DNA from 3 places in the Bradyrhizobium sp. USDA 4452 genome. Region 2 is predicted to be linked to each of the others. Evidence: riboswitches for the same ligand, from Rfam matches in the RefSeq annotation. Region 2 holds a riboswitch; each other region holds the start of a gene.
The links. Region 2 has a riboswitch for cobalamin ahead of ACVISU_RS06030 (DUF1636 family protein). Riboswitches for the same ligand answer to the same signal wherever they lie in the genome.

Region 1 (9,892 bases), 4.4 Mb from region 2:
CCAGCCGGTCACGCGATAGACCGGAATGTCGTCCATCATCGAGAGCCGGAGATCGCGCGGATAGCGCTCCATGCCCGCGATCGCCATCGCGCGATCGGGAGCGACCTGCACCTTGCCCCACGAAAGGACGGGGAGCGCGGACAGGCGCTCGCTGTCGGTGAGGCGCGGAAACGCCACGTACATCATGACGAGGCCGGAGACGAACCACATCGCGAACAACAGACACGTCGCAATGCCGATCCAGCGATGGACGACATAGAGCGATCGCCGCGCGCGCCGGATCAGAGCCTTGCGCATGATCAGAACTTCACGTTGACGGAGAGTTCGGCGGTACGCGGCATGCCGAGCAGCCACTGCCCGGTCCCGTTCGAGGTCACCGCGTAGGCCTTGTCGAACGGATTGTAGACGCGGAACGCGACCGTGGTGCGGTCGTCGGGCTTCCATTTGATGCCGCCATTGACCACATTGTACCCCGGCCGCAGCTGGGTGTTGGCGAGATCGGAGTACATCGCACCGACGATCTGCACGCCGCCATAGACCGACCAGTTGGGCGCGAAGTCCCAGGTCAGCCAGACGTTCGCGACCTGCTGCGGCACGTTGACCGGGACATTGCCGTTGTAGCTGACGATCTTGCCGCCGACCACCTGGCTGTTGTTGTCGTATCGCGCACGCAACAGCGCAAGATTGGCGTCGACGCGCCAGCCATCGTTCAGCGCGAGCCCGACCGATCCTTCGACGCCCCGGGATGATTGCTGGCCGATCTGCAGCGCGACGCCTGCGGTGGGATTGCTGGGATCGGGAATCGTGAGCCCGGTCTTGACGATCTCGTAAGCAGCCAGCGTCCACTCGCCGCGGCCGCCCCAGAACGATTGCTTGACCCCGACCTCGGTCTGCTTGCCGGTCGCGAGCTGGAAGGTTTTCTGCGAGACCGGCAGCGAGATCAGATTGCCGACCGGATCGACGCCGACCGCATACTGGCCATAGTACGCGAGATTCTTGATCGGCTCGTAAACCAACCCGGTGCGCCAGCTGGTGCCCGACAGCGAAACACCAAAGCTGTTCCCTGGCGTCCTGTAGTCGGTTCGATCGATATCGGGACGATCATATCTGACGCCGGTGACCAGCGACAATTGATCGGTCAGCGACAGCCGATCTTCGGCGAACAAGGCGTATTGATTGACGATCGAGTTGAAGCCGGGCGCAGTCGCAGACGACGTCGCGAAGAATGAGCCGGGATCGAAGACGTAAGGATTGACCGACGATGCGCCGCCATAGGGCGAGTTGTTGGTGTGGGTGAAGTCGATCCGGTTGACGTCGAACCCGGCGACGAACTGGTTCGCGAGCCCGAACACATGACCGCTGAAGGTCGCATCCATCCGGTTGCCGACCTGCTTCTGGTCGTGAAATATCTCGATATAGTTGGAGCGATCGATCAGCTGGGTCTTCGGATTCCAGGTGTAGTTCTCGATGTCGCGCCAGTGTCGCTCGCTGGTCAGATAATACAGCGTGTTATTGACCTTGATGCCGTCGGCAACGTCCCACTCGGTCTTGAACTGGGTCCAGCTGTCCTGGTAGCGGATCGCGCTGTCCAACGCGTTGTAGTTCTTGAAGCGCAGTGCGTCCTGGATCGATCCGCCAACCAGCGGCGTGCCGAAATAGCGCGACGGGCTGCGGTCGCCGTAATCCTCCGACAGTGTGAAGGCGAGATTGTCCGAGGCCTGCACCCGCACGGCGGCGGAGACCACTGCATTCGAGGTCTTGTTGCGATCGACCCAGCCGTCCGACATGTTGCCGGTGGCGTTGATGCGATAGGACACATTGGGATTGATCGGGCCGGTGCTGTCCACCGACAGCCGTCGCGTCATGTTGCTGTCGAGCGAGACCTCGGCCTCGTTAGCGGGCGTACCCTGCGGCTTCTTCGGAACGACGTTGATGACGCCGCCGATCGCGCCTTCGCCGTACAGCACCGAGGCCGGGCCTCGCAGCACCTCGATGCGCTGCGTCGACCAGGTGTCGTAGGGGAACGTCAGGGTGCCGGAGCCGATATAAAAGCGGGTACCGTCATACAGCGTCATCACCGAATTGCTGCCGGCAAAGCCGCGGGTGCTGAACGACAGGCCGCCATTGCCCGGCGCCGGCGTGGCGATGAACCCGGCCGCATTCTGGGTGACGGCATCGAGCACATTATGCTGGCCGCGTTCGGCGATGGTCTGCGCCGTGATGATCTCGACGCTGGCCGGCGTCTGCAGCGGCGTCAGATTGAGACGACTGCCGGTGCCGCCCTGCGTAGTGGCGTTGAGCGTCGGCGGCGCTGATCCCGACGCGCCTGAGGCTGCGGCACGCGGCGCGGCTGCTATTGCCGCCGCCGTTGCAGGTCTGGCGCGTGCCCGCGACAACGACGCCGAGTTGCGGCTTCGCGCCATGGGCTTAGGCTTTCCGGACGTCGAGGGTGCGATCTCAATCGGATCGAGCGTGGTGGGCGGAGGTGTCTGTGCTCCGGCTTCAGCCGGCAGCAGCAGCGATAGCAGGGAGCAAACGAGACCGAGGCGCCATTTCCGCGCAGCGGGAGAGGACGGAGACATGAAAGGACTCGCGGTAACGTGGCACGTCACCGCGAACGTGGACTGGCGCATTGCCGAAAAGGCAGTGCTCCGATCCCACCAGGACGCCCCCGCCCGATGTGCTCGCGTGTGACCACGACTGACGGCAGGTCTCCTGGCTCACGGGTCATCGCCTGTCGACGCCTTCCCGGGCCGATGGCCCAGTGGCAGATTGACGAAAGGCTCGCCGTTTACAGTTGCGGGGACAGCTGCGGCATTGGGGTTACCCTCGCACCGCATTCCCTTTTGATCCCCGAAGGGAACCGTCGCCAAAAACGATAGGTGCTGACGGCAGAGCTGTCAATTCGATGCGATTGTCGCACACATGCTTTGCGGGATCGTGCTGCGGCGATGACACGTCTGCGGATGGCGTGACGAAGTGATCCGTCATCCTTGAGGAGCCGCGTAGCGCGTCTCAGGATGACGGGAAACGCATCACTCAGCTTCGACGCAGCCCTGCATCACCTCGTCGATCTCGGCGCGCGACAGCGCGCCCAGCTCGGCGATGAACACGATTCGCGTGCGCGGCACGCCGGGTGCCGGCACGCCGCCGGCAGCCAACGTCGCGCGGCCGCCGGCGAGCTGAAATACCGTCAGCCGCCCGGGCTGCTCCACCGTCTCGAACAATCCTTTCGCCCGCGCCAGCTTCGGCGCCAGTCTGCCGATCGCATGCTGCAGGCGCGGCAGCGCTACCTTCCGCTCCGAGCTCCAACTCAGCGTCTCAAACCGATCGGACACCGGCCGTCGCGGCGCGGTCTCGCGCGGCACCGGCACATGATCGAGATCAACCGGAAACAGCAGCGCGGCCGGAACCTCGCCATGCAGCGCATCGACGATCGCCGCCGCCGGTCGCACCGCGCGCACCGCATCGCGGATCGCATCACAAGCGGCGGCATCGGCGAGATCGACCTTGCTCAGCGCCACCACGTCGGCAGCCCGCAACTGCGACCGCAGCAGCGCATCGTCCAGCGCGGCGACCGGCTGCGTCGCGTCGACCACGCACAGCACGGTCTCCAGCGGCGCCTCCTTCCAGATCACCGGATCCATCAGGTTGCGCACGATGTCGGCGGGATCGGCGATCCCGCTGGTCTCGATCACGATGAATTCGGGACGCGGATCGCGCCGCAGCAGCGTTGCGAGCGTGCGCAGCAGATCGCCTTCCAGCGTGCAGCAGATGCAACCATTGCTCAGGCTGACCACGCCGTCGCTGGCGCCGGCGATCAGTTCCGCGTCGATATTGATCGCGCCGAAGTCGTTTACCACCGCGGCGATGCGCCGCCCTTGCGCATGCGCCAGCAGATGGTTGACGACCGTGGTCTTGCCCGCCCCGAGAAAACCCGCGACCAGCAGGATCGGGACCGGCACGTTAGCCTCCGACAACGGGTCGGCGTACCGGACGGCCAGGCCGTGCCGCGACGTCGAGGACGCCATCATTGATCAGCGGCTGGCCGCTGACCACGAGGTGCCGCACGCCTTCCGCCGGGCGATTCATCGCCGAGAAGGTCGCACGGTCGCTCAGCGTCTCGAAGTCGAACACCACGACGTCGGCGTCCGCGCCCGCCTGCAGCCTGCCCTTGGCGCGCATCGCCGGCGTGCTCGCAGAGAGAATCTCGGCCGGGATCAGCGCGCATTTGCGGATGCCCTCGAGCAGGGACACCTTCCTGCGCTCGCGCACCCATTCGCGGATGAAGCGGGTAAAGCAGCCGGCCGAACGCGGATGCGAAGTCGCATCCTCGGGCAGCGGCCAGGCGTCGCCGGTGTAGGGGCGGCCATCCGACAGTGTCCACGGCATCGCGTCGGACGCGATCGCGCCGCCCGGATACAGCACCGCCATGTCGAGCAGGTCGCGATGGTGCTGATTGTTCTCGATATCGAGCACATGCCACAGCACCAGCGTCGAGGGCTCCGCGGCCTGCGCCGCCAGCAGTTCCTCGCGGCTGCCGAAGCGATGACCGTCAGTCACGCGCTGCACCGAATCATAGCCGAGGCCGTTGCGTTCCTCGAATTTCGGATCGCTGAAGAAGGTCGCCGCCAGCACGGTCGATCCGGTGCCGTAGGGATAGGCCTCGACCGTGATCGGCAGCCCCTGCGCCTGCGCCTTGGCGATCAGCGCTACGCAGCGCTCGATATCGGTCTTGCTCGACGAGTTGAAATGGCAGATGTGCATATGCGCGCCGGTGGCGCCGGCATAGCCGATCAGGCGGATATAGGCTTCGGCCGCGCTCTCGGGATCGATGCGCGACATGTAGGCGACGTGGGTGAAGGTCGGCACCGCATGATCAGCCGCGAGCTGGCACACCGCGGTCAATTCCTGCACGCCGGCGCCCGGCGCATAGGCGTTGAGAATGCCGATGCCGATGCCGCCCTCGTTCAGTCCGTTGGCAAGGCGCGCGAGGATGCCGCCGACCTCGCCTTCGGTCGCCACGTTCTCGATCCAGCGGCGATCGCGCATCGCTGCGCCGAACGATTCCAGCGAGCTTTCCGCATTCGAGCCGGTCATCGCGCCGATCCGCGCGAACGCCCAGTTGGCCGCCGCGCCGTAGTTCAGCACCCGTCCCTTTTCGGCCTGCCGCTTGTACCAGGACCCCACCGGCAGCACGCCGGCCTCCAGATCGAGCGACGTCGTCACCCCGTCGAACGCCTGCATGCGATCGGCCGGAATAGTCTGGCCATGCGCGTGCAGATCGATGAAGCCTGGCGCCACCACGAGCCCGGTGGCGTCGATCTGCCGCTCCGCGCCGCCGAGCCCCGTGCCGACCGCGGCGATCTTGCCGTCGACGACAGCGACGTCGCCGATCGCATCCATCCCGCTGGCCGGATCCACTACCCGGCCGCCGCTGATCACCAAACCACCCATCTCGCCACTCCCCGCATTCCGAATCCGACCGGTCTCTTGTCGGGCACAGAGAAGCGCATCGCACTGATCGCAGCAACCGGGCAACGGTTGTGGCGACATGCTCTGGCGGAATATCCCCCGCGCCGTGGCGGCGATTGCAGAGAGCCTCTCCCTACCTCCCGGTTGCGCGCCGCGGCGGCAGCCCCCATGGCGGCATCTATGCCTGGGAATTCGAGAAGCGCGGGCGCCCAATCAAGGTCCGCGTCGACGGACAATTGGTGTTCAACAGCGCCGCGCTGCGGATCAAGGCGGCGCTGGCCGGGCTTGGGCTCGCCTATGTCGCCGAGGATCAGGTGCAGGCGCAACTGGCCAAGGGCCAGTTGGTCCAGGTGCTCGACGACTGGTGCGCGCCGTTTCCCGGCTATCACCTCTATTACCCGAGCCGCCGGCAATCCTCGCCGGCCTTCGCGCTGCTGGTCAACGCGCTACGTTATCGGGGATAGGAGAGCCGACGCGGCGGCGATCGCCGCCGGGATTCAGTACACGGATATTTGCGCTCCGATCGGGCGGCAAGCCTCTGGGAACGCAACCAACACCGCCTACGTTATTGGATGTATAATCGTGCGGGCTTGGCGGGCTGTCGCCTCCGCTGCCGCCCCACCGCACTATCCGGACCAGCACATGTTGAAGAGCAAGTTCGCCATCATTCTCGCCGCCGGCCTGACGCTCGCGCCGGCCCAGCTTCTCGCGCAGAGCACGGGAGGCTCCGCGCCGCCGCCGAGGCCCGGCGACCGCGCCGCGTCGTCCAACGGCATTGGCGGTACCGCACTTCCGGCCCAGACCGGCCAACGCTATGCACCGTCCTCCGGCGGCAATTTCAGCGCGGCGCCGGCCGCTCCCGGCGGTACGACCGGCAATGCCGGCAACGCCAACAACGTCAACAACGCGCAGGGACGCTGAGGCGCGGCACGCTTGCAGCAGCCGTCGACGCCGGGCCCATGCAATCGGCGTTGGCGTGGCCGAGCCACCGTTGATCCCGTTGATGCCCCGCGTCAGATCGCGCCGACCGGCTCCGCGGCCGGTTGATCCGGTTCAGCCTCGGCGGTCACGAATTTGAGCCCGTAGGTCTTGCCGCGGCGCCAGACCACCTCGCAAGGGTAGCGCTTGGCATGGTCGGCGAGCAGCGTCAGCGCAAGGCGGTCCTTCACATCGAACTCGACCTCGGTGGTGATCTTGGCGCCACCGGGCGAGATGTCGACCACAGCGCAGGCGTTCTCTGTCGCGCCGTCATCGACGGTGATCCACGCCGCACGATTGTTGAGCTGGCGCCGCGGTTCGCGACTGATCTTGATCCGTGCTCCATTGCTCGCCATCGTCGTCGTCCTTGAAGACATTGGTCATTGAAAAGACATTGGAGGCCGCGCAGGTCGATCGACGCGCCCGGCACACAACCGCACGGGCCACAATGCCGTTGCCGCCGTAAAGTCCGGCTTAGCGCGATCGCTTGAACTTTACCGGAATCTTGACGCGGCTTTTAGCAAACGAGGATTCTGCAATTCCATCAGCGGGATACCGGCCGCCCCGGCAGCCGTCGGCTTGACACGGGGACCGCATAATTGGTGAAGTAGCCGTCGTGGCCCTGGCCGCGTCCCTGCAACAAGAGCGCTTCAAGCCGCCTCTGTCTTTCGGAAACGCCCCATGCTGATCCCTCTCGCCGACGTGCCGCGCTGGTATGCCGAACGCAAGCCCGCAGACGCGATCGCCGTCAGTCACGGCGCGGATACGCTGACCTGGCGTGAGCTCGAGCAGCGCGCCAATGCGCGGGCGCGCGCCTTCGCCGCCAAGGGCGTCAAGCCCGGCGACTTCGTCGCGATCGGGCTGCCCAACAGCAACGCGTTCTTCGAGACCACGTTCGCGGTGTGGAAATGCGGCGCGACGCCGACCTCGCTCTCGTGGCGGCTGCCGCGCGGCGAGGCTGCGGCCGTGCTCGAGATCCTGAAACCGTCGCTGGTGGTCGGCGGTGAGGCAGACTGGAATGCGCCGAACTCGCTGCCGGTGAATTTCGTGCCGGAGGGATTTTCCGAAGAACCGCTCGACGCACCCGTTGCGCGCTACTGGAAGGCGATGACCAGCGGCGGCTCGACCGGGCGGCCGAAGGTGATCCTCGATCACAACCCCGCCGTGATCGAAACCACGGCGCCGCTGATGCTCGGGATTCCGTTTGAGGCTTCGCTGCTGAACCCGGGCCCGCTCTATCACAACGCGCCGTTCATCCTGTCGCACGCGGCGCTGTTCGGCGGCGGACGGCTGACCGGCATGGTGAAGTTCGACGCCGAGGAGACGCTGCGGCTGATCGAGCGCGAGCGCGTGCAATGGGTCAACTTCGTGCCGACCATGATGCACCGGATCTGGGCGCTGCCCGAGGAGGTGCGCAAGCGCTACGACGTCTCCAGCCTGCAAATCGTGTTTCACATGGCGGCTCCCATGCCGCCCTGGCTGAAGGAGAAGTGGATCGAATGGCTCGGGCCGGAGCGGGTCTGGGAGCTCTATGGCGGCACCGAGCGGCAGGGCGCCTGCGTGATTTCGGGCGTCGAATGGATGGCGCACAAGGGCTCCGTCGGCAGGATCGGCGAGACCGCGAAGCTGCGCATCATCGGCGAGGACGGCAACGACGTCGCGCCAGGCGAGACCGGCGAAATCTATTTCCTGCCCAATGACGGGGCGGGCTCGACCTATCACTATCTCGGCGCGACACCGAAGCGACGCCCCGACGGCTGGGAATCGCTCGGCGATATCGGCCGGCTCGACGAGGAAGGCTATCTCTATCTCGGCGACCGGCTCGCCGACATGGTGCTGCGCGGCGGCGCCAACATCTATCCGGCCGAGGTCGAGGCCGCCGTCAGCGAGCATCCCGAGGTGCGCTCCTGTGTCGTGGTAGGCCTGCCCGATCCGGAATTCGGCCAGCGCGTGCATGCGATCCTCGAACTCGCCGAGACCGCGGATGCGCAAGCGATCGCCGACGGCATGGGCGACTTCCTGAAAGACCGGCTCAGCCGCTACAAGCATCCGGAAAGTTTCGAGCGCGTCGGCACCGCGCCGCGCGATGATTCCGGAAAAGTCCGCCGCACCATGCTGCGCGATGAGCGCGCAGCATGGATCAAGGACAACCGCGCCTTCCGCATCATGCCGGCGCGCGCGGCAAGAAGCGAATAAGTTCATTCTGTCTTGCGAGGGGCAGGTCTGCACGCCAGATGAGCTGTGCAGGCCGCCGCGCAAGGTATATCATTCCATCTTCCCTGCCGGCAGAACCTCGGATTACCTTGAGGTTCCAGCGCCCTGCACGCCAGGAGATCCTTGATGCCCTCCACCACCGAATGGAAAGTGCCAGCGGCCTTTCAGCCCCGCCCCGAAGATTACCGCTATGACCTCGATCGCGCGCTGATGAGCGTGGTCGGGCTGCATTCGATCATTCCGCCTGACGCGTTCAGCGCCGAGACGCTCGGCACCGAGCGCGCCGGCAACGGCGTCCTGATCGATCACGGGCTGGTGCTGACAATCGGCTATCTGATCACCGAAGCGGCCACGGTGTGGCTGCATCTCGGCGACGGCCGCGCGGTCGAGGGCCACGCGCTCGGCTTCGATTTTGAATCCGGCTTCGGCCTGGTGCAGGCGCTCGGACGGCTCGACATCGATCCGCTGCCGCTCGGCTCGTCGGCGGCAGCGCAGGTCGGCGACAATGTCGTGCTCGGCGGCGCCGGCGGCCGCACCCGCTCGGTCGCAAGCCAGATCGCCGCGAAGCAGGAGTTCGCAGGTTACTGGGAGTATCTGCTCGACGACGCGATCTTCACCTATCCGGCGCATCCGAACTGGGGCGGCGCCGGACTGATCAACAATGCCGGCGAGCTCATCGGCATCGGCTCGCTGCAGCTCGAACGCGAGCGCTCGAGCCGTTCCGAGCACGTCAACATGATCGTGCCGATCGACCTACTGAACCCGGTGCTGAGCGACCTGCGCAAGTTCGGCCGGGTCGACAGGCCGGCGCGGCCGTGGCTCGGCATGTACACGACCGAGATCGACAACCGCCTCGTGGTGGTCGGCGTCGCCAGCAAGGGACCGGCGGCGCGCGCCGAACTCAAGACCGGCGACGTGATCCTCGCGGTCGACGGCGACAAGGTGACGAGCCAGACCGGCTTCTACCGAAAACTCTGGTCGCTCGGCGCGGCTGGGGTCGACGTGCCGCTGACCATCTATCACGAGGGCGTCACCTTCGACGTGACGCTGACCTCGATCGACCGCATGAAGCTGCTGAAGGCGCCGCGGCTTCATTAAGCGAATAGAGAAGGGGCAGCGGCGATGGGCGAGGCCGTGGTTGACGACATCGTGGCCGTGCTGCCGCCGCTGTTGCAGACGCTGGAATCGCTGTCCTTTGTCGCGCGCAACCTCAATCCGCCGGACT
Region 2 (9,892 bases):
CCGGCCGCGGGCAATCGGAGTGCTCAAGCATGTTGAGCAGATGAAACAGCGCCGTCGGCGCGTTGCCGATCGCGACGATGGCCCCAGCCAGATGCGGCCGCCACAGTTCGAGCGCCGCCGCGGAGCGCGTATTCCGCATCGATTGCGCCAGTGCCGGAATCTGGGGATCGCCGAGCGTGCAGATCACGGCGTTGCCGGCCGGCAGCCGTGCACGCGTGATGCCCTCCGACACCATGCGGGCGTCGCAAAGGATCGGCGCGCCCGCCTGCAAGGCGGCGCGCGCACATGCGGCCATGCCGGGCGTGAAGCGGACATGCGCTTCGAGACCCACCATGCCCGCAGCATGGATCATGCGCACGACCACCGGCTCCTCGTCGGGCGTAAACCGGGCGAGATCGGCCTCCGACCGGATCGTCGCAAAGGACTGACGATAGATCGCCGCACCATCGGTCTCATAGACGTGCGGCATCAATGGCCTCCCATCAACACGGCGGAATTTGCAACGAGGTACGAAGCGGTCAAGCCTCGCAAGACCGGCGCATCCCGCGTGGTGCCATGACGGATCAGGTCAAAGCCCTCGCATGACGCAACGAGGGTGACGTCAGCCGAACCGGACTGGGCACAGCCCTTGGCGCAGCCGGACACATGAAGCCGGGCATCGGCCGGGACAGAAGATGTGAGCACGGACGCCAGTGCGCGCGTATCGGCATGCGCCTCACGACAGCGCGGTGCGCCGCTGCAAGCGATCACGCGGAGTACGGGATCATTGGGATCAGTGACGAGGTCCTTTCCAAAGGGCATCTCATGCATCCCCTCAGCCAGCACCATCCGCCACGGCGTCATGCGGAAAGCCTGCGCGCAACCGGCGAGATGGCCGAGTGTCTGCTGCGTCAGTTGTCCGAAGGCCACGCCAACCATCGCACCGGTCGGATAGAGCCCGGGCACAGGGTCCGCCGATTGGGTTATGGGCTCGGCGTCGCCGCGAAGCGACTGCGGCAAGCTCGCACCGCCGGCGAGGTGAGCCGCCATTCGTCGCTTCTCGCCCCTGGCTCCGCCGGAGACGACGAACCATTCCGCCAGCGACAGTGCGATCTGCACGGCCTCGCTGCGCGCGACGGAAAGCCCGAATTGTGCGCCATCGGCCCGCACCAGCAGCCCGCCATTGCGACCGCGCTCGATCCGGACATCCGCCGACGCGCCGGCGAGCACGCGCTCGCTGCCATCGTCGATCGCAAATCCGAACTTGGTCGGAAGATCGAGCGACACGCCGGCGAGCGTCCGCTCGAGTTCGGCTGCGAGCGGGCGCGTGTCGTCTCCGGCACTCCAGAAGGGCGTCACCAGAATGTTGCGCTGCGCCTCAGTTTCCGAATCCGGGTCCAGCAAGCCGAACTCGGCGAGCCCGCCGATCAGAGCCGGATAACCCTCATCGTCGACGCCGCGGATCTGGAGATTGGCGCGACTGGTCAGATCGATCAGGCCGTTGCCGTATCGCGCCGCTAGCTCGGCGATCCCCGCCGCCTGCGCGGCATCCAGCCGTCCGCCGCGCGGACGGATGCGCACCACGAGGCCATCGCCCGACTGCATCGGCCGGAGCGCGCCGGGACACCAGCCCTTGATCGCGATCGCGCTCATGAGGCCTCCTGCAGCGCCGCCGCAATCGAATTGCGCCGCGTCTGCCACAGCGAGGCGTCATGCAACCGGGTGAAGCAGGTTTCGATCGCAGCCAGTGCCGCCGGGTTCTCGCACGCCATGAAAGCGCGAACGTCGTCATTGCCGAGCGTCGCGTCGTAATAGAGGTCGAACAGATGCGGCGGCACCGCGCCTGCAAGATGCGCGAACGCCGCCATATGTTCCAGCGTCGCCGCTATCTCGGCGGCACCGCGGAAGCCATGGCGCATCATGCCGGCGATCCATGCGGGATTGGCTGCGCGCGTCCGCACCACCCGAGAGATTTCCTCGGTCAATGAACGGGCATGGGGCTGATCCGGCCGCGTCGCATCGAGGTGATAGAGCGACGGGGCCTTTGCGCCGAGCCGCCGCGCCGCAGCGGCGATGCCGGCCTCGTGCGCGGCATAGTCCGCCGCCAGCAGCAGATCGGTCTCCGGCAAATCCTGGGTATGGACGAAGCTGTCGGCAGCAGCGAGCCGCGTCTCGATGCCGGCACGATCGAGCCGGATCTCGCCATCGGATGCAATGGCCCACGACGATGCCGACAGCCAGGCTTCACCGGCCGCCTCGCGTGCCTCCTGTGTGAAAACGTCAGGGACAGCCGCGATGCCGGCGCCATAGTGTCCCGGGCGAGGACCGAACACGCGCGAGATGCGCTGCCGGTAAGGATTCTCGTCCGCCTCATCGCTGCGTTCGGCCAACGCCTCGGTCGCCGCTTCGAACAGCTGCGCGAGCCCCGAGAAAACGTCGCGGAACAGCCCCGACACCCGCAGCGTCACGTCGATGCGCGGCCGGCCGAGCTCCGCCGGCGCGATGATGTCGTAGCCCGACACCCGGCCCGATCCATGATCCCAGCGCGGCGCGATCCCGGCGAGATGCAAGGCCATCGCAAAATCCTCGCCAGCGGTACGCATCGTCGAGGAGCCCCAGAGGTCGACGACGAGCCCTTTCGGCCAGTCACCTTGGTCCTGCAAATGGCGGCGCAGCAGTTCCTCGGCGAGCTTGACGCCTTGCGCATGTGCCGACGGCGTCGGCACCGCGCGCGGATCGACCGCAAACAGGTTGCGACCGGTCGGCAGCACGTCGCTGCGCCCGCGATAGGGCGAACCCGACGGCCCCGGCGCAACACGCCGCCCCGCGAGCGCATCGCGCAGCGCCGCCCGCTCCGCCTCGCCGCAAGCGCCCTGCCCGAACACATGCAGGCCGTCGCCGAACTGGCTCTCCTTGAGATCGCAGACGAAGCGATCAATCTGCGGAATCGCCTCGGCCGCGGAGACTGATGCCGCGAGACCGAGATCGTCCTCCAGTCCGGCGATGCGGGCTTCCTCGCGGATCGCGGCAATCAGGCGCTGCCGCCGCGCCGGATCGAGACCGTCCGCCGTCGAATATTCATCGAGCAAACGTTCAAGATTGCGCAAGCCGTCCGGCATCGTGGCCGGTGCCAGCGGCGGCGGCAGATGGCCGATCGTCACGGCACCGATCCGGCGCTTGGCCTGCGCGGCTTCGCCGGGATCGTTGACGATGAAGGGATAGATGACGGGCAGATCGCCGATCAGCGCATCCGGCCAGCATGCGGACGACAGCGCAACCGACTTGCCGGGCAGCCATTCCAGCGTGCCATGCGCGCCCATGTGGACGACGGCATCGATGCCCTGCCGCCTGAGCCACAGATGGAACGCGACATAGGCGTGGCGAGGCGTGCGCGACAGATCGTGGTAGTCGGCGTCGCGCTGACCGACGTCACCGCGCTCCGGCTGAACCGCGATGATCGACTTGCCGCTCCGGATCGCCGCGAAATGAAATGCGCCGTCGCGGCAATCGGGATCATCTTCCGGTGCACCCCACGCGCGCGCAAGATCGTCCTGGAGCGGCTGCGGGAGGTTCGAGATCGTCGCACGATACTCGGCCACGTCCCATGTCAGCTTCCGGTGCAGCAGCATGCCACCCAGCGACTCCACCGGCTCAAGATCAAAGCCCGCGGCCGCGAGATCGGCCAGCAACGCCTCGATCGAGGCCAGCGCATCAAGGCCGACGGCGTGCGCGATCTGATGCGGACGGCCCGGATAGTTCGAGAGCACGAGCGCAAGCTGCTTCTCCTGCACCGGTTTGCCGGCAAGTCGGTGCCAGGCTGCCACGCGCCCGACAACCGCCGCGACGCGCTCAGCATCCGGGCGATGCGCAAGATGGGCGAACTGCAGATCGGGATCGCGCTCGCCAGGCGACTTGAAACTGACGACCCCCGCGAACAGGCGGCCGTCAACCTCGGGCAGCACCACGTGCATTGCGAGATCGCCGGGCGACAGGCCGCGCAGCGACAAGGTCCAGTCCTCGCGCCGCGCCGTCGACAGCGCGACCTGGAACACCGGACAGGATGCAGCGTCGAACGGCGTCGTGCCATCGTCACCGGCCGCGGAGAACGCGGTCGCATTGACGACAGCGGTCGGTGGGCATTGCGCGAACTGTGCCCGTAGCCAATCGGCCACCCCCGCCGCCTTCAACGAAGTAACGAACACCCCATGGGCATCAAAGCCCTTTCCGCGCAACGCCTCGATCAGCGCATCGATCGGCGCCGTGTCGCCGGCCGCGAGATAGGAGCGATAGAAGGTTACCAGCACTCGCGGCCGGCGATCCGGTGCCGGCAGGGCCGCAACGACACCGCGCCGGGAATCATAGACCCCGATTTCGGGAAGATCGATCACGCCGACAACCGGTCCCGCATAAAGTCCGGACGCCAGCGCCAGTTGCGCGATCACGGCCTGCGCGGCCACCGGGCCACCCTTGTCGCACAGCAGCTTCAGGCGGCGCAGCGTCGACACCGGCAAGGTCGAGAATTCATCGAGCCGCGGATCGTCGCGGCCATCCGCCGGCAGCACGACCAGGGCGATGCCGCGCTCCTTCGCCAGCCGATGCACCGCGGCCAGTCCATATGACCAGTAAGGCTCGCCACCTATCAGCCGCACCAGGATGCCGCGTGCCTGCGACAGCGTGCGCTCGATATAGGTATCGACCGACAGCGGATGGCGCAGCTCGGCGAGATTTGCGAGCCGTAGCGACGGCAGCGCGGCGCGGCCCCGCCGCCAGCCGGCCGCGAACGCGGCGAGATCGCTGTCGGAAAACGACAAAACCACGAGATCGGCCGGATCCTGGCCGAGGTCCCTTGGCGTCGCGGTCTCCTCAAGGCCGCGGCTCTCGCGGAAGACGACGTGCATCAGACACCTAGTCGCGCCCTGATCGCGGCTTCATCGATATCGCCGTGTTCGCCGATCACGACGAGCTTCGACTGTCGCGCCCGCACGCCCCACGGCATGTCGAACTGATGTCTCACCCGCTCGCCGACCGATTGCACCAATAGCCGCATCGGCTTGCCCTCGACCGCGATATAGCCCTTGGCGCGCAGCACGTTCTGCTCGCGCGCCAGCCCCTTGATCGAGGCGACCAGCGCATCGACATCAACGATCTCCGGAAGATCGATCACCACGGAATTGAAATCGTCGTGCTCGTGTTCCTCTTCGCCGTCGTGATGCGATGGCCGCGACGCGAGATCGTTCTCCGCCGCGGCCTCAAGGCCCAGGATCACGCGGGCATCGATGGCGCCGTCGACGACGGGCAACATCGGCACCTCGCGCGGCATCTCGGCAGCTATCACCGCCTTCGCAGCGCTGATCCCCTCCGCTCCCGCAAGATCGGCCTTGGTCAGCAATACAATATCGGCACAGGCGATCTGGTCCTCGAACACCTCCGATAGCGGCGTTTCGTGGTCGAGATTGTCATCGGCCGCGCGCTGCGCATCCACCGCAACGGGATCAGGCGCAAAGCGGCCGGCGGCAACGGCCTCCGCATCAGCCAGCGCGATCACGCCGTCGACGGTGATGCGCGAGCGGATCTCGGGCCAGTCGAACGCCTTGAGCAGCGGCTTCGGCAGCGCGAGGCCGGACGTCTCGATCACAATGTGATCGGGCCGCACGGGGCGTGCGAGCAACTGCTCCATCGCCGGGATGAAATCGTCGGCGACGGTGCAGCAGATGCAGCCATTGGCGAGCTCGACGATGTTCTCGGTCGGGCAATTGGCGTCGGCGCACGACTTCAGGATCTCGCCGTCGACGCCTTCGCTGCCGAATTCGTTCACCAGCACCGCAAGCTTCTTGCCGTTTGCATTGCGGATCAGATGCTGGATCAGCGTCGTCTTGCCGGACCCGAGAAAGCCGGTCACCACGGTGACCGGAACCTTGGTGAGCGTGGTCATTCGGCGGCCTCCGGCACGACGGGAAGAGGTGGAATTCGGGCAAGCGATTGCTTGCGGAAGATTTCGGGACGGCTGCGCCACGGCACGATGCCGTCAGGCGCCGACGCATAGGCAGAGGCGCCGGCGATCACATCCTTGGCATTGGCTTCGGACAGGCGGCCGTAGACATAGGACCACCGCCCCGGCGCGCTGAGCGCGACCGAGCAGCCCTGGCTGCAAGCCGACAGGCATTCGACGGGAACCAGGTTGACGTCATCGGGCACGCCGGCCTCGACGAGGGCGGCATGCAGGCGCGCACCGGGCGCGAGTTCACCTTCGGCCAGCGTCTGGCCCGCGCGGCAGGTGATACAGACATGAAGTGTAACGCTCATCGCCCTTCCTGGATTGACTGCGGGAAGCGATGAGGCACACGAACCTGACGTGAACAGATTCGTTCCCCGTCGCGGAACACCCCGTCCGCCGGTCTCAAACACACTGCGTCGGCAGGTCTCCCGGCTTGCGGAGCAGGATTTCTCCCTTGATACCCACCTTCCCGACTCCATCAGGGAATCAGTGGCTTGGGCATCTCTCCGGTCACGGTCGCGGGGGCGGCTGCGCTTTGGGCAAACCTTGCGGTCTGAGCCCTATCGCATTCCCTCTTCGCCTGTCGTAGGACAGGAACCAACGCGGGGTCACCATTCGGCCTAGCCTCGCACTTGTCAAGCCGAAGGAACGTGATGATTTCTGATGGAGATGACGCTGAGGACGGCGCCGTCGGCACCGACCCTGCACTGCATGCGCGCCATGCGGCCAAGATGGCGAAAAAGAAGGTCGCCCGCGACAAGATCATGGCGACCAAGAGCGGTGAAAAGGGCCTGATCATCGTTCATACCGGCGCCGGCAAAGGAAAATCCTCCTCCGCCTTCGGCATGATCGTGCGCTGCGTGGCGCATGGCTTCCCCTGCGCCGTGGTGCAATTCATCAAGGGCGCCTGGGATACCGGCGAGCGCCGTTTGCTCACCGGGCATTTCGGCGACCTCTGTCAATTCCACGCGATGGGCGAAGGTTTTACCTGGGAGACGCAGGATCGCGCCCGCGACATCGCGGCAGCGCAGGCCGGCTGGGAAAAAGCCAAGCAGCTGATCGCAGACCCGAGCCTGCGCATGGTCGTACTCGACGAAATCAACATCGCGCTGCGCTACGATTATCTTGATATCGCCGATGTCGTCGACTTCCTGACCTCGTCGAAGCCGCCGATGACGCATGTCGTGCTCACCGGGCGCAACGCCAAGGACGAATTGATCGAGATCGCCGACCTCGTCACCGAGATGACGCTGGTCAAGCACCCGTTCCGCTCCGGCATCAAGGCCCAGCCGGGCGTCGAGTTCTGAAGCGATAATCGATCATGGCGCGCGCATTGATGATCCAGGGAGCCGGTTCGGACGTGGGCAAGTCGCTCATCGTCGCCGGCCTCGCGCGCGCAGCCAAACGGCGCGGCCTGCGCGTGCTGCCATTCAAGCCGCAGAACATGTCGAACAATGCTGCCGTGACCGTCGACGGCGGCGAGATCGGGCGCGCGCAGGCGTTGCAGGCGCTCGCTGCCGGCGTCGAGCCGCACACCGACATGAACCCGGTGCTGCTCAAGCCGGAAACCGATGTCGGCGCGCAGGTCATCGTGCACGGCAAGCGGATCGCGACCGCCCGCGCGCGCGATTATGCCGCCATGAAACCGTCGCTGATGGGCGCGGTGCTGGAGAGTTTTGAGCGCCTGAAGGCGCGCGCCGACCTCGTGCTGGTCGAGGGCGCCGGCAGCCCCGCCGAGGTCAATCTGCGCAAGTCCGATATCGCCAATATGGGCTTTGCGCGCCGGGCAGATGTGCCCGTGGTCTTGGTCGGCGACATCGACCGCGGCGGCGTGATCGCGCAACTCGTCGGCATCCAGGCGGTGATCGATCCCGATGATGCCGCAATGATCCAGGGCTTTGCCATCAACAAATTCCGCGGCGATCCGACCTTGTTCGACGACGGCTACCGCCTGATCGAAGCCCGCACCGGATGGCGCGGCTTCGGCGTGCTGCCCTGGTTCGCGCGCGCCGGCGAGCTCCCGGCCGAAGATGCGCTCGGGCTCGGCGAGGCGCGCAGGCCCGGCCAATGCAAGATCGCGTTTCTGGCGCTGTCGCGGATCGCCAATTTCGACGACCTCGATCCGCTGAAACTCGAGCCCGGTGTCGATCTCGTGATGGTGCGGCCCGGCGAAGCCATTCCGGGCGACGCACGCCTCGTCATCCTGCCCGGCTCGAAATCGACCCGCGGCGATCTTGCTTTCCTGCGCGCGCAGGGCTGGGACATCGATCTCTTGGCGCATCATCGCCGCGGCGGCCATGTCCTTGGCCTGTGCGGCGGATACCAGATGCTTGGGCAAAGCGTCGCCGACCCTGAAGGAATCGAAGGCCCGGCCGGCGAAACACGGGGGCTCGGGCTGCTCGACGTCACCACCACCATGTCCGAACAGAAGACGCTGACCCGCGTCAGCGCGGTGCATGCGGCGACCGGTCAGCCGATCAGCGCCTACGAGATCCACATCGGGCGCACCGATGGTCCGGATCGCGTGCGGCCCTTCTCGATGCTCGACGGCGCGCCGGAAGGCGCCATGTCGCGTGACGAGCGTGTTCACGGCAGCTATCTGCACGGCCTGTTCACCTCGGACGCCTTCCGAAAGGCATTTCTTGCGCAGCTCGATATCCCCGCGGCGGATCAGCCGTACGGTGCCAGAGTCGGGAGCGCACTCGACGCACTGGCCGAGCACATCGAGACTCATCTCCACGTCGACGGCCTGCTCGCGCTGGCGCGCTAGCGCCGAATGAAATCAGCTCGAACAGCGACAGCGCTGTGCTCCCTCTCCCGTTCTTCAGAGGACGTCTGCCTGATTTCGGAATATTGGAGCAATATCCGTGAGTTGCCCCAAGTCGCCTGGTCGAATCCCGGCCGCTGCCGGCTACTGTGCATGGGGTTGTTTTCGATATTTTGGCAACGTCCTCCCCGGAAGTGACCGCACGCGGGGCGAGTTGCCGCCAAGTTCGCCGCTAGACCGAAGACAGCACCGCGGAAAGGCGCGACCATTCGGTCTCATTGCCAGGCAGACCGAGGCGCAGCCATCCTGGCTTCTGGCGGAACACCCGCGACCAGATCAGCCCACGCGCAAGTCGCTCCTGCGCAGCCAGCGCATCGCCGACGTTATAGAGGCGAAACAGCGGCGTGCCGCCGAGTAGCGTCCACCCCTTCGATCGCGCCGCCATATCGAGCCTGACACAGTCGTCCGCCAGCCGCGCAATCGTCGCAATTGCCCAGTCGCGATCGAGCAAGGCCCGTCGCCCGATCGCAATCGCCGAACCCGAGACCGGCCACGGTCCCGCCATCGCCGCAAGCGCGGCGATATCCGGCTCGCTGCCGACGGCGAAGCCGAGCCGCAAGCCGGCAAGTCCGTAGAACTTGCCGAATGAACGCAGGATCAGGAGGCCTGGCTGTCCTGCTTCTGGCGCAAGCGAGATGCCGGGTACCGCGTCCGCAAAACTCTCGTCGATGACGAGCCGGCCAACGCGCGGCAGCAGCGCGAGCAGTTCGTGCCGATCATGTTGTCTGCCATCCGGATTGTTCGGATTGACTACGACGGCAAGCTCAGCCCCTGCAAGCGCGGCAAGATCGGACACTTCGGTCACGTCCCAACCGGCGGCCGATAACATCCCGGCATACTCATTGTAGGTCGGCGCAAGAATCCGCGCTCGTCCGCGCGGCGCCAGATGCGGCAGCAATTGAATGGCGGCCTGCGCACCGCCCACCGCCACGATCGGCGCGTCGGTGCCGCAGGCCTTGCGCGCCGCGGCGTGCAGCGACTCGACCTCGGATTGCGACGGCAACGCGCTCCATTGCCGCAGCTCGACATCGACGAAGGGATAAGGCACCCGATTGATGCCGGTCGACAGGTCGATCCAGTCTTCCGCGGCG
Region 3 (9,892 bases), 2.7 Mb from region 2:
CGGCTTCCTCGGCTTCGTCGAGCGCCTGCTGGCGTCGCGGCATTTCGATGTGTTGCTGCCGACTCATGAGCAGGGGTTTCTGTTCGCTCGCGCCGCGCCGCGGCTGACATCCCATGCCGGCCTCGCGCTGCCGGATTTCGACAGCTATCGCGCGGTGCACAGCAAGGCAGGCTTCAGCCGGCTGCTCGACCAGCTCGGGCTGCCTCAGCCGCCGACCCGGATCGTGAATTCGGCCGACCAGTTGCGCGAGGCGGTGCGGTTTCCGTCCGTGGTCAAGACATCGGTCGGCACCGCGAGCCGCGGCATCTGGTTCGTGCGCGACGCCGGCGATCTCAACCGCGCGCTCTACGACCTCGAATCCGCTGGCGACTTTGCCGGCGAGGTGCTGGCGCAGGATCTCATCACCGGCACGGTCGAGAAGGCGCAGTCGGTGTTCTGCCGCGGCACGCTGATCGGCTTCCACGCCTACCGGCAGATCACGGCCGGAGTCGGCGGCGGCGAGGCGATCAAGGAGAGCGTCAGCCGGCCGGCGATCCGCGCTGTGCTCGAGACCATCGGTGCGCATCTCAACTGGCACGGCGCGCTCTCGGTCGACGTCATCATGCCGCTCGACAGCACGACGCCGCTGTTGATCGATTGCAATCCGCGGCTGGTCGAGCCCATGAACGCGCACCAGTCCGGCACCGATCTGGTCGATCTGTTGCTGCGTGTCTCGCTCGGCGAGACGCCGACGCTGCTGCCCGATGGCCGCGCCGGGGTGCGGACGCATCTCGCCATGCAGGCGCTGCTCGGCAGCGCATCGCGCGACGGCACCCGGCGCGACCTGATCCGGGAATGCGGCCGCATCGCCACCGGTGAAGGTCTCTATCGAGGAAGCAGCGAGGAATTGACGCCGATGCGGCTGGACTGGCTCAGTGCCGTGCCGCTCGCGATGACCACCGCACTACTGCTGGCGTCGCCGCCGATCGCCGCGTCGCTGGCCCGCGGCGGGTTTGGTGCGCATCTGCTCGACCGCGCGAGTATCAAGGAGATCGAAAGCGAGGATTTCTTGCGCGATCCCTCAACACGTGGTCCCGGCTCCCGTGCGCAATTGCGCACCAGGCCGGGACGACGGTGATAGATGTTGCCGTGTCCTACAAGGGCTCGTCGTCATTGCCGTAGCGATCGAGCTTCGGCGTGGCGATGTCGCCATCCTCATAATAGTCGTCGTCTTGCGGCGCTGCGGGCGGCGGAGGCTTTTTCGACTTGTCGTCGGTCTTGTCGTTGCTCCCTGTGCTGCCCCTGCTCGTCCTTCCGGCCTTGGCCATGCGTTTCCCCTGCGCGGGTCAAACTATCTGCCGGAATTCTACTCCAGTTCCCCGCGGCTTGTAACGTGAGGAGATGGCGCGGCCGGGCCGCTCCGCTGCGCCAATCATTGCCCTAGAACGTCGCGCCTGCCTTGACCATGTAGGTGCGGCCGGGCAGCGGATAGGCCGAAAAGCGGCCGGCCGTGAACGAGCTCGCAACGGCGTAGTCGTAGTAGAGCGCGTTGAACAGGTTGTTCACGCTGACCGACCAGAAGAAGCGGTCAACCTGTCCGCTGAGCTTGACATCGGCAGTGGCGTTGCCGGGAATCCGGCTCTGGGTATTGGCTTGGTCGTTGTCCATGATGCGCGAGCTCCAGGCCCGCACCGTGGCGTCGAACACCAGATAGTTCTGCCAGATATTCCAGGTCACGCCGAGATTCCCGGTGGTGCGCGACACCAGCGGCACGTCGTTGCCGGCCCAGATGCCTTCGCGGAACACGGCGCGGGTGATTGCCATGCCGCCGCGCAGGGTGACGCTGTCGCTGACCTTGAGCGAGGCGCTGGTTTCTGAGCCGTAGCGGCGGGTGGGGTCGAGGTTGGTGTTGTAGAACAGCACCGGGTTGAAATGGATCTCGTTCTCGAGATCCATCAGATAGACGCTGGTCTGCACCTGAAACAGGTTGGTCTTGACGCGGAAGCCGCCCTCGACGTCCTGCGACGTCTGGGTCTTGAGCTGAAAATTCTGCGGGATCGGGGCGAAAGTCAGCGGGTCGAACGCCGGACCCGATGCGACTCGCTCGTCGACATCGGGCGTGCGGAAGGCGCGCGCGGCGCGGCCGAATACCGAGAAGGCGTCGGTGAAGCGATGCTCGGCGCCGACATGCAGTGCATATTGGGTCTCGTTGCTGTCGAGCGGCGCTGCTTGCGTGTCGAAGGCAAACGGCGCGTTCGGATCGTAGCGGTCGCGCGCCGAGACGCTCGTGTTTTGTACGCGCGCACCGTAGGAGAAATCGGTGGTCGGCAGCAGACCCAGCGTATGCTGCCAGTAGCCGGCCACGCTCTGCTGCTCGATATTGTAGACGTGGAAGGGCTCGACGCCTTGATAGGCGCCGCGCGCCTCGCGGAACGTCGAATCGTAATAGTCGATGCCGGTCAGGATCGTGGACGGCATCCCCAGCATCATAGTCTTGACGCTGAGGCGCGGCGTGAGCGACCAGGTGTCGAGCGCGGCGTCATTGTAGGTCGAGGCGAAGCTGATGGTCGGCACGGTGCCGAAGAAGCCGCTCTGCGTCTCGCGTTGCCGCCAGCCGCCGTCGACGATGAGGTCGACGCCGTTGATCAGCGTCTTGGTGAAACCGGCCGTGACGCTGGCAGTCTGCTGGTTGGCATAGTCGAACGGCGTCGCCGCGCCGCGGCGATCGGTCAGCAGCTCGTTGACGCCGATCGACGGATCGACCAGCCGTCCGCCGGGCAGGCCGAGCTTCTGGTCGCTGCCGGTGACGGTGAGGAAGGCGGTGAGATCTGACGTCGTGTAGTTGACGTTGCCGACGGCGTTGCGCTGGTCGAGCGCGTTGTTGACGCGGTAGCCGTCTGACTTGATGCCGTTGCCGTAGAACGAGGTCGACCACGGACCCGCATTGAGCGCCGTGGAGACCGCGGCCATGCGGGTGTTGAACGCGCCGAAGCCGCCTTCGGCCCTGATCGTGGCCGGTGGACCGCCGGCGCCGGTCTTGGTGATGATGTTGACCACGCCGCCGACCGCGTTGTCGCCATACAGCACCGCGCCGCTGTTGCCGCGTGTGATCTCGATCCGCGCGATCGAATCGAGCGGGATCGTCGTGAGGTCGAAGCCGGCCTTGTCGACGTCGTTGAGGCGGCGGCCATTGAGCAGGAACAGTGTGTTGTCAGAGGCGAATGCGCCGAAGCCGCGCAGGTCGACCGCGGTCTTGGCGCCGTTCGGGCCGCCATAGAGCGATTGCAGCTGCACGCCGGGCACCTGCGCGAGAATCTCGGGCAGCGACTGTCGCGGCGAATGCGCGATGTCGTCGGCGGTGATCACGGTCGAGGACGATCCGACAATGCCGGCGAACTGGCGGCCGCCACCCGTTCCACCCGTTCCGGTGGCCGTCGCCGTCGTGTTCGATCCGGCTCCGCTGCCGACATTGTTGCCTTGCACGGTACCCGGCGCCGGGCGGCGCGGCGCCGGTGCTTCATCAGCGGCCGGCTTGGCGCGCGTGACATTCTGGTCGCCCGGCTTGGTGATTTCGACGGCCGGCAGCTGATCGGGCGAGGGGGCCTGCTGCGCCCGTGCGGTCGAGAGAACGATTGTCGGTACGATCATCGCCAGTGCGAGCAGAAGCGCGCGGCGGCGCCGGGAGAAAGCGTTGGAGAACATCTAGGCGAGACCTCGGTAACGTCAGTGGTACGTCACCGCGAACCAGTCTCACCGTTGCGCTCTCGCATCAGGTGAAGCTCATGCCTGTACTCCCCGACCGGCATCTTCACGTGTGACCACGGCTGACGGCAGGTCTCCTGGCTCGCGGGTCGTTACCCTTCGCCGCCTTCCCAGGACCGAGTTTCCCAGTGGCATTTGACGAAGGATTCACCGCATACAGTTGCGGGGGCAGCCGCGGCGTTGGGGAAGTTTCCCCGCACCGCATTCCCTTTTCATCACATGAAAGAACCGTCATGTTCATCTAGGGTTCGGCCGGGCAGCAAAGTCAACCCGGCGAATGTCGGACAATGGCCGCGCGGCCACGGTTTTTGTCGGGTGTCGCTTGCCTGCCACGGCGATCGCTGTAAGAGCATGGATCCAATGAGCGTGCAGGATTTTGCCTTGGCGGCCGAGGTCGCGGCGCGGCGCCGGTGGGGCGCCACCGCGGCGCTGTTCGCGCTGGTGGTCCTGCTGTGCGTGCTCTCGCTCGGTATCGGGCCGGTGCGGGTGTCGCCGCTTGCGGTGATCGAGGCGCTGTTCGGCGGCGGCAGCGACGTGGCGCAGGTGATCGTGCGCGAGATCCGGCTGCCGCGCACCATCCTGGCGTTCGCGATCGGCGGCATTCTCGGGCTATCGGGCGCGGCGCTGCAGGGCCTGCTGCGCAATCCGCTGGCTTCGCCGTCGCTGTTCGGCGCGCCGCAATCGGCGGCATTCGGTGCGGTTCTGGTGATCGCTCTGGGCCTCGCCGATGTCCGGTCCTATGCGCTGCCGGTGGTGGCGATCATCGCGGCGTTCGGTTCGGTGTTCGCGCTGCTCGCGATCGCCGGCCGCAATGCCGGGCTGTTGATCCTGATCCTGGCGGGGCTCGCGATCTCGAGCTTTGCAGGAGCTGCGACGGCGCTGGTGATGAACCTCTCGAGCAATCCGTTCGTGGTGCTCGAGATCGCATTCTGGCTGCTCGGCTCGCTGGAGGACCGCAGCTTCCAGCACGTGGCGCTGGCGCTGCCCTTCATCATCGCGGGCGCCGCCGTCCTGCTCAGCCAGGCGAGCGCCTTCCGCACGCTGACGCTCGGCGAGGAGGCCGCGCAAAGTCTCGGCGTCGATGTCGCCCGGCTCCGGCTCCTCGTCATCACCGGCGTTGCGCTTGGTGTCGGAGGCGCGGTCGCCGTGACAGGCACGATCGGCTTCATCGGTCTCGTTGCTCCCCATTTGATGCGTCCCGTCATCGGTCATGATCCGGCGCGGCTGCTGGTGCCGAGCGCGCTCAGCGGCTCGGCGCTGCTGCTCGCCGCCGATATCGCGGTGCGCATCATCCCCTCGACTTCGGACATCAAGGTCGGCGTGCTGACCTCGATCATCGGCGTGCCGTTCTTCCTGTATCTGATCATGCGCGAACGCCGCGCGCTCGGCGGAGGCGTGGCATGACGCTGCTCTCCGCCACCGCGCTCAACGCCTCGCTCGGTAGCCGCAAGGTGCTGCACGACGTCTCGCTGTCGCTGGAAGCGGGCCATCTGGTCGCGCTGGTCGGCCCGAACGGTGCCGGCAAGACCACGCTGCTGCGCGCGCTGGCCGGGCTCATTCCATCCGATGGCGACATCAAGATCGACGGTGACACACTGGCCTCGCTGCCGCTGCGCGAGCGCGCCAAGCGCTTCGCCTATCTGCCGCAGGGGCACATGGTGCATTGGCCGTTGCCGGCGCGCGATATCGTGGCGCTCGGCCGCTATCCGCATGGCGCGACCGATCCGGCGCGGCTGTCGCCGAAGGATATCGAGGCGGTGCTGCGGGCGATGCAGGCCGTCGATGTCACTGCATTCAGCGATCGCCGCGTCACCGAGCTGTCCGGCGGCGAGCGCAGCCGCGTCGCGCTGGCCCGGGTGCTGGCGGTGGAGGCGCCGGTGATCCTCGCCGACGAGCCGACCGCCTCGCTCGACCCGCGCCACCAGATCGATGTGATGCAGAAGCTGCGCAATGTCGCCGACACCGGCGTGCTGGTCATCGTGGTGACGCATGATCTCGGGCTCGCCGCGCGCTTTGCTAATCACGTGCTGGTGCTGGCGGAGGGGCGGCTCGCGGCACATGGCGCACCCGCTGAGGCGTTGTCGGAGAGCGTGCTGGCCAGCGTGTTCCGGATCAGCGCGTATCGTGCCGAATTCCAGCGCGAGGCCGTCATCGTGCCGTGGGCGGACGTGTGATGCGGATGTGGCGCCTCGTAGCCGTTGTCGCGGTGTGGTCGATGTCGTGCGCTGCCGCCTCCGCTGGCGGACCGCGCATCGTCTCGATGAATGTCTGCAGCGACCAGCTCGTGCTGTCTCTGGCCGATCCGGACCAGATCCTCGGCCTCAGCCGCTTTTCCGCGCGATACCTGGCAATCCTGGGCGGCCGAGAAAGCAAAAAGCTATCCGCGCCTGTCCGGCGAGGCCGAGGATGTGCTGCTGCTCAAGCCCGACGTCGTCGTGGTCAGCCTGTTCGACAAGCGCGCGACGCGCGACCTCTTGAAGGCGCAGGGGTTGCACCTGGTCGAATTCACGGTGCCGCGCACGCTGGACGAAGTGAAGGACCAGATCCGTGCGATGGGCGATGTGGTGCAGCATCCCGATCGGGCGCAGGCCGAGATCGCGCGCCTCGATGCGGCGATCGCGCGGGCGCGGACGGTGGCGAGCGCCCATCATTATCGCGTGTTGCCGCTAGAGCGCCGCGGCTTCGTGTCGGGCGACAGGAGCCTCATCAGCTCGCTGCTGGCGGCAACCGGCCTGACTAACGCGGCCGGCGAACTCGGGCTCGACGCGGGCGGATTTGCCTCGCTGGAGGCGATCGTGAAATTGCGGCCGGACCTTATCCTGGTGTCGGAGGCCGGCGATCGCGCCGAGGATGACGGCCGCGCCTTCCTGCTGCATCCGGCGCTGGAGCGGTTCTATCCGGAGAGCAAGCGCATCGTGCTGCCGGAGCGGCTCACCGTGTGCGGCGGCGTGATGCTCGCCGATGCGCTGGATCGGTTGACGGAAGAATTGCAGCGGGTGACGCGATAGGCCTACCGTCGTCATTGCGAGCGTAGCGAAGCAATCCATCCTTCCGCTTGCTGAGGCATGGATTGCTTCGTCGCTTCGCTCCTCGCAATGACGGAGAGTGATCTAACCCGTCACCACCCGCCCGCCGGCCTTTTTCCAGGCGTCGATGCCGCCCTCGATATGGGCGGTGTTTGCCAGCCCCGCCTTCTTCGCGGCGGCAACGGCCATCGCGGAACGCTCGCCGAAGGCGCAGAAGAACACGACGCGGCGGCCGGTCGCAGCGGCGACCTCGCGCAGCATGCCGCCGGGTTGCAAGGTGGCGCAAATCCCGGGATAGGGCGCGTGCAGCGCGCCCTCGAGCGTGCCGTGCTTGGCGCGTTCAGCGCTCTCGCGCAAATCGACCAGCAGGATATCGGGCCGGCCGAGGCTTGCGATGGCGTCGCGCGCGCTGAGCGAGAGGCCTTCCTTCGCAAGCTCTTCCTGGTGCAGGCCGACATGCATGTTGGCGGGCACCGCAACGTCCATCATCTTCGGATTTGGCAGATGGAGGTTGTTCATCAGCTCGATATAGTCGTCGACCGATTTGACCTGCAGCCGCGGATTGTAGCGCTTCTCCTCGCCGATGGTGGAGACGGTGTCACCCTTGTAGTCATGCGCCGGGAAGACCATGGTTTCCTCGGGCAGCTTGAGCAGGCGGTTGAAGATCGAATCATACTGCGCCCGCGCGCTGCCGTTCTGGAAATCGGTGCGGCCGGTGCCGCGGATCAGCAGCGTGTCGCCGGTGAAGACGCGATCGCCCATCAGATAGCTGTAGGAATCGTCGGTGTGGCCGGGCGTGTACATTGCCTCAAGGCAGAGACCCTCGATTGTCACCCTGTCGCCGTCCGAGACGCGCATCGACACCACGTCGGCCTTGCTCTGCTCGCCCATGATCGTGATGCACTGCGTGCGGTCACGCAGCTCGCCGAGGCCGGTGACGTGATCGGCATGCAGATGGGTGTCGACGGCCTTGACCAGCCGGAGGTCGAGTTCCTGCAGCAGCTTGCAGTAGCGGTCCGCCTTCTCCAGCACCGGATCGAGGATCAGCGCCTCGCCGCCGGCGCGGCTGGCGAGCAGGTAGCTGTAGGTGCCGGACACGCTGTCGAACAGCTGGCGAAAGATCATGACGGCTTACCTGTTCTCCGGGTCGAGGTCATGGAGAGGATATTATTCCATAGATAGGGGCGATTCAAAGTAAATCCATCCCCAGGCGAAGCCGGTCCCGTCACCCCCGATCCATCACCGTCACCCTGAGGAGCCGCGACGCGGCGTCTCGAAGGTTCGACGGCCCGGCCCTTTCCGAGAGGAGTATTGGCGTGCGCGGTCAATGGGGCCGTGCACCCTTCGAGACGCGCTACGCGCTCCTCAGGGTGACGGAGTTGGTTGGAGGGATGACGGGTTCTGCATGGGGCGCGCCCTATGCGAGGCCGAGCGCCGCGATGAGCGTGCGCCGCATCATCCGTGCCTCGCAATGCCCGGATTATCCTCGACGCCTTTCAGCGTCACGCCGGGCTCGTCGCGGTTCGGCGGCCGGCCGGAGCGCAGATGCCTGGCCACCACATCCCAGATCGGCGCGCCGCTCTGCGGGTTGACCGAGGCCCAGCCCGCGACATTGTAGTGCTTGCCGGCTTCGAGATGCTTGCCGTTGCGAAGCTTGAGCTCGGAGATGCGCTTGCCGACGCTCTCGCCCGGCGTGCAGGTGTAGGCGAGGCCGCCAACGCGGACCATGTCGCCGCCCTGCTGGTAATAGGGATCGACGTTGAAGAGGTTGTCGCAGACGTCCTCCAGCACATCCTTGATCTGGCTGCCGGTCATCGTGGCCACGTAGGTCTCGGGATAGGTGATCGCGGTTTCCGACAGCACGTCTTCCATGGTGACCGGCTGGCCGGCCAGCGTGGTGAGGCCCCAGCGGAAGCCGGGCGACAGCGCGATCTCGGCGTTGAGCTCGTTGAGCAGCGCATCGCAGATCAGCTGGTCGACGGTGCCGGAAAAGTTACCGCGGCGGTAGAGCAGGCGATCGGCCGTGCCGAGCTTGTCGCCCCATTCGTCGGCATGAGGTTCGCGCATCTTGTCGATCAGCGCCTGCATCGCCGGATCGGGCTTCAACAGCTCGGCGAACACCGGCAGCAGACGGTAGCGGACATTGGCGACCTTGCCCTTCGTGAGATCGAGATCGAGCACGCCGATGAACTTGCCGTTGGAGCCGGCATTGGTCACCAGCGTGACGCCGCCGGGATTGGTCACCGTGATCGGGATCGGGATCGCGTCATGGGTGTGGCCGCCGAGGATGACGTCGATGCCGGTGACGCGGCTGGCGAGCTTGAGGTCGACGTCCATGCCGTTATGCGACAGCAGGATCACCGCCTCGACCTTGTCGTTGTTACGATGGCCGTCGACGAGCTTTTGCAGCTCCTCGTCGCGGATGCCGAACTTCCAGTCCGGCGTGAAACGCTTGGGGTGCGCGATCGGCACATAGGGGAAGGCCTGGCCGATGATCGCAACGCGATGGCCGCCGATCTCCTTGATGACAGACGGCTTGAACACCCGCCCGGAGGCTGGATCGAACGCCTTGGCGTCGTTGAACGCGGCCTCCTCGGTCAGGAACACGTTCTGCGCCAAAAACTCGCCCTTGAAGCGGGAGAGATTGTCGCGCAGGACCTGTTCGCCATAGGTGAATTCCCAATGCCCGGTCATCGCCTCGATGCCCAGCAAATTGGCGGCCTCCACCATGTCGGCGCCGTTCATGGCGTTGGCGAGCCCGGTGCCCTGCCAGAGGTCGCCGCCGTCGAGCAGGATCGAGCGCTTCTCGCCGACATCGGCGCGCAGCTTGTCGACCAGCGTCTTCAGGTGCGCGAAGCCGCCGAGCCGGCCGAAACGGACGGCGGCCTTCTCGAACTCGACGCAGGTAAAGGCATAGGCGTCGGCGCTGTCGGGCCGGATGCCGAAGCGGTCGAGGAACGCCTTGCCGACCAGATGCGGCGGCTGGCCGGCCATCGCGCCGACGCCGATATTGACGCTGGATTCGCGGAACAACACCGGCCTCAGCTGCGCATGCGTGTCGGTCAGGTGCAGGATGCGGGCGTTGCCGAAACGTTCGAGGTCGTAGACGCTGGCGGTATCGGCGC

Region 1: another riboswitch for cobalamin. It lies ahead of ACVISU_RS26585 (TonB-dependent receptor); the one in region 2 lies ahead of ACVISU_RS06030 (DUF1636 family protein).
Region 3: another riboswitch for cobalamin. It lies ahead of ACVISU_RS18885 (TonB-dependent receptor); the one in region 2 lies ahead of ACVISU_RS06030 (DUF1636 family protein).

Annotation. Positions count from the first base shown of each region.
Region 1 covers NZ_JBSSGK010000001.1:5,560,526-5,570,417, reverse strand. The annotation lists gene ACVISU_RS26590 (PepSY domain-containing protein) at 1-297, opposite strand, end outside; gene ACVISU_RS26585 (TonB-dependent receptor) at 300-2,582, opposite strand; cobalamin riboswitch at 2,689-2,883, opposite strand; gene ACVISU_RS26580 (CobW family GTP-binding protein) at 3,036-3,965, opposite strand; gene ACVISU_RS26575 (amidohydrolase family protein) at 3,967-5,457, opposite strand; partial or broken gene ACVISU_RS26570 (LysR substrate-binding domain-containing protein) at 5,643-5,939, shown strand; gene ACVISU_RS26565 (hypothetical protein) at 6,118-6,396, shown strand; gene ACVISU_RS26560 (PilZ domain-containing protein) at 6,489-6,809, opposite strand; gene ACVISU_RS26555 (AMP-binding protein) at 7,135-8,649, shown strand; gene ACVISU_RS26550 (S1C family serine protease) at 8,794-9,765, shown strand; gene ACVISU_RS26545 (carboxylesterase family protein) at 9,790-9,892, shown strand, end outside.
Region 2 covers NZ_JBSSGK010000001.1:1,209,196-1,219,087, forward strand. The annotation lists gene ACVISU_RS06010 (precorrin-8X methylmutase) at 1-469, opposite strand, end outside; gene cobG (precorrin-3B synthase) at 469-1,632, opposite strand; gene cobN (cobaltochelatase subunit CobN) at 1,629-4,877, opposite strand; gene cobW (cobalamin biosynthesis protein CobW) at 4,877-5,911, opposite strand; gene ACVISU_RS06030 (DUF1636 family protein) at 5,908-6,282, opposite strand; cobalamin riboswitch at 6,376-6,591, opposite strand; gene cobO (cob(I)yrinic acid a,c-diamide adenosyltransferase) at 6,628-7,281, shown strand; gene ACVISU_RS06040 (cobyric acid synthase) at 7,296-8,744, shown strand; gene cobD (threonine-phosphate decarboxylase CobD) at 8,974-9,892, opposite strand, start outside.
Region 3 covers NZ_JBSSGK010000001.1:3,905,157-3,915,048, reverse strand. The annotation lists gene ACVISU_RS18895 (hypothetical protein) at 1-1,117, shown strand, start outside; gene ACVISU_RS18890 (hypothetical protein) at 1,134-1,307, opposite strand; gene ACVISU_RS18885 (TonB-dependent receptor) at 1,420-3,681, opposite strand; cobalamin riboswitch at 3,792-3,989, opposite strand; gene ACVISU_RS18880 (FecCD family ABC transporter permease) at 4,102-5,145, shown strand; gene ACVISU_RS18875 (ABC transporter ATP-binding protein) at 5,142-5,915, shown strand; partial or broken gene ACVISU_RS18870 (ABC transporter substrate-binding protein) at 5,921-6,749, shown strand; gene ACVISU_RS18865 (MBL fold metallo-hydrolase) at 6,852-7,892, opposite strand; gene soxB (thiosulfohydrolase SoxB) at 8,223-9,892, opposite strand, start outside.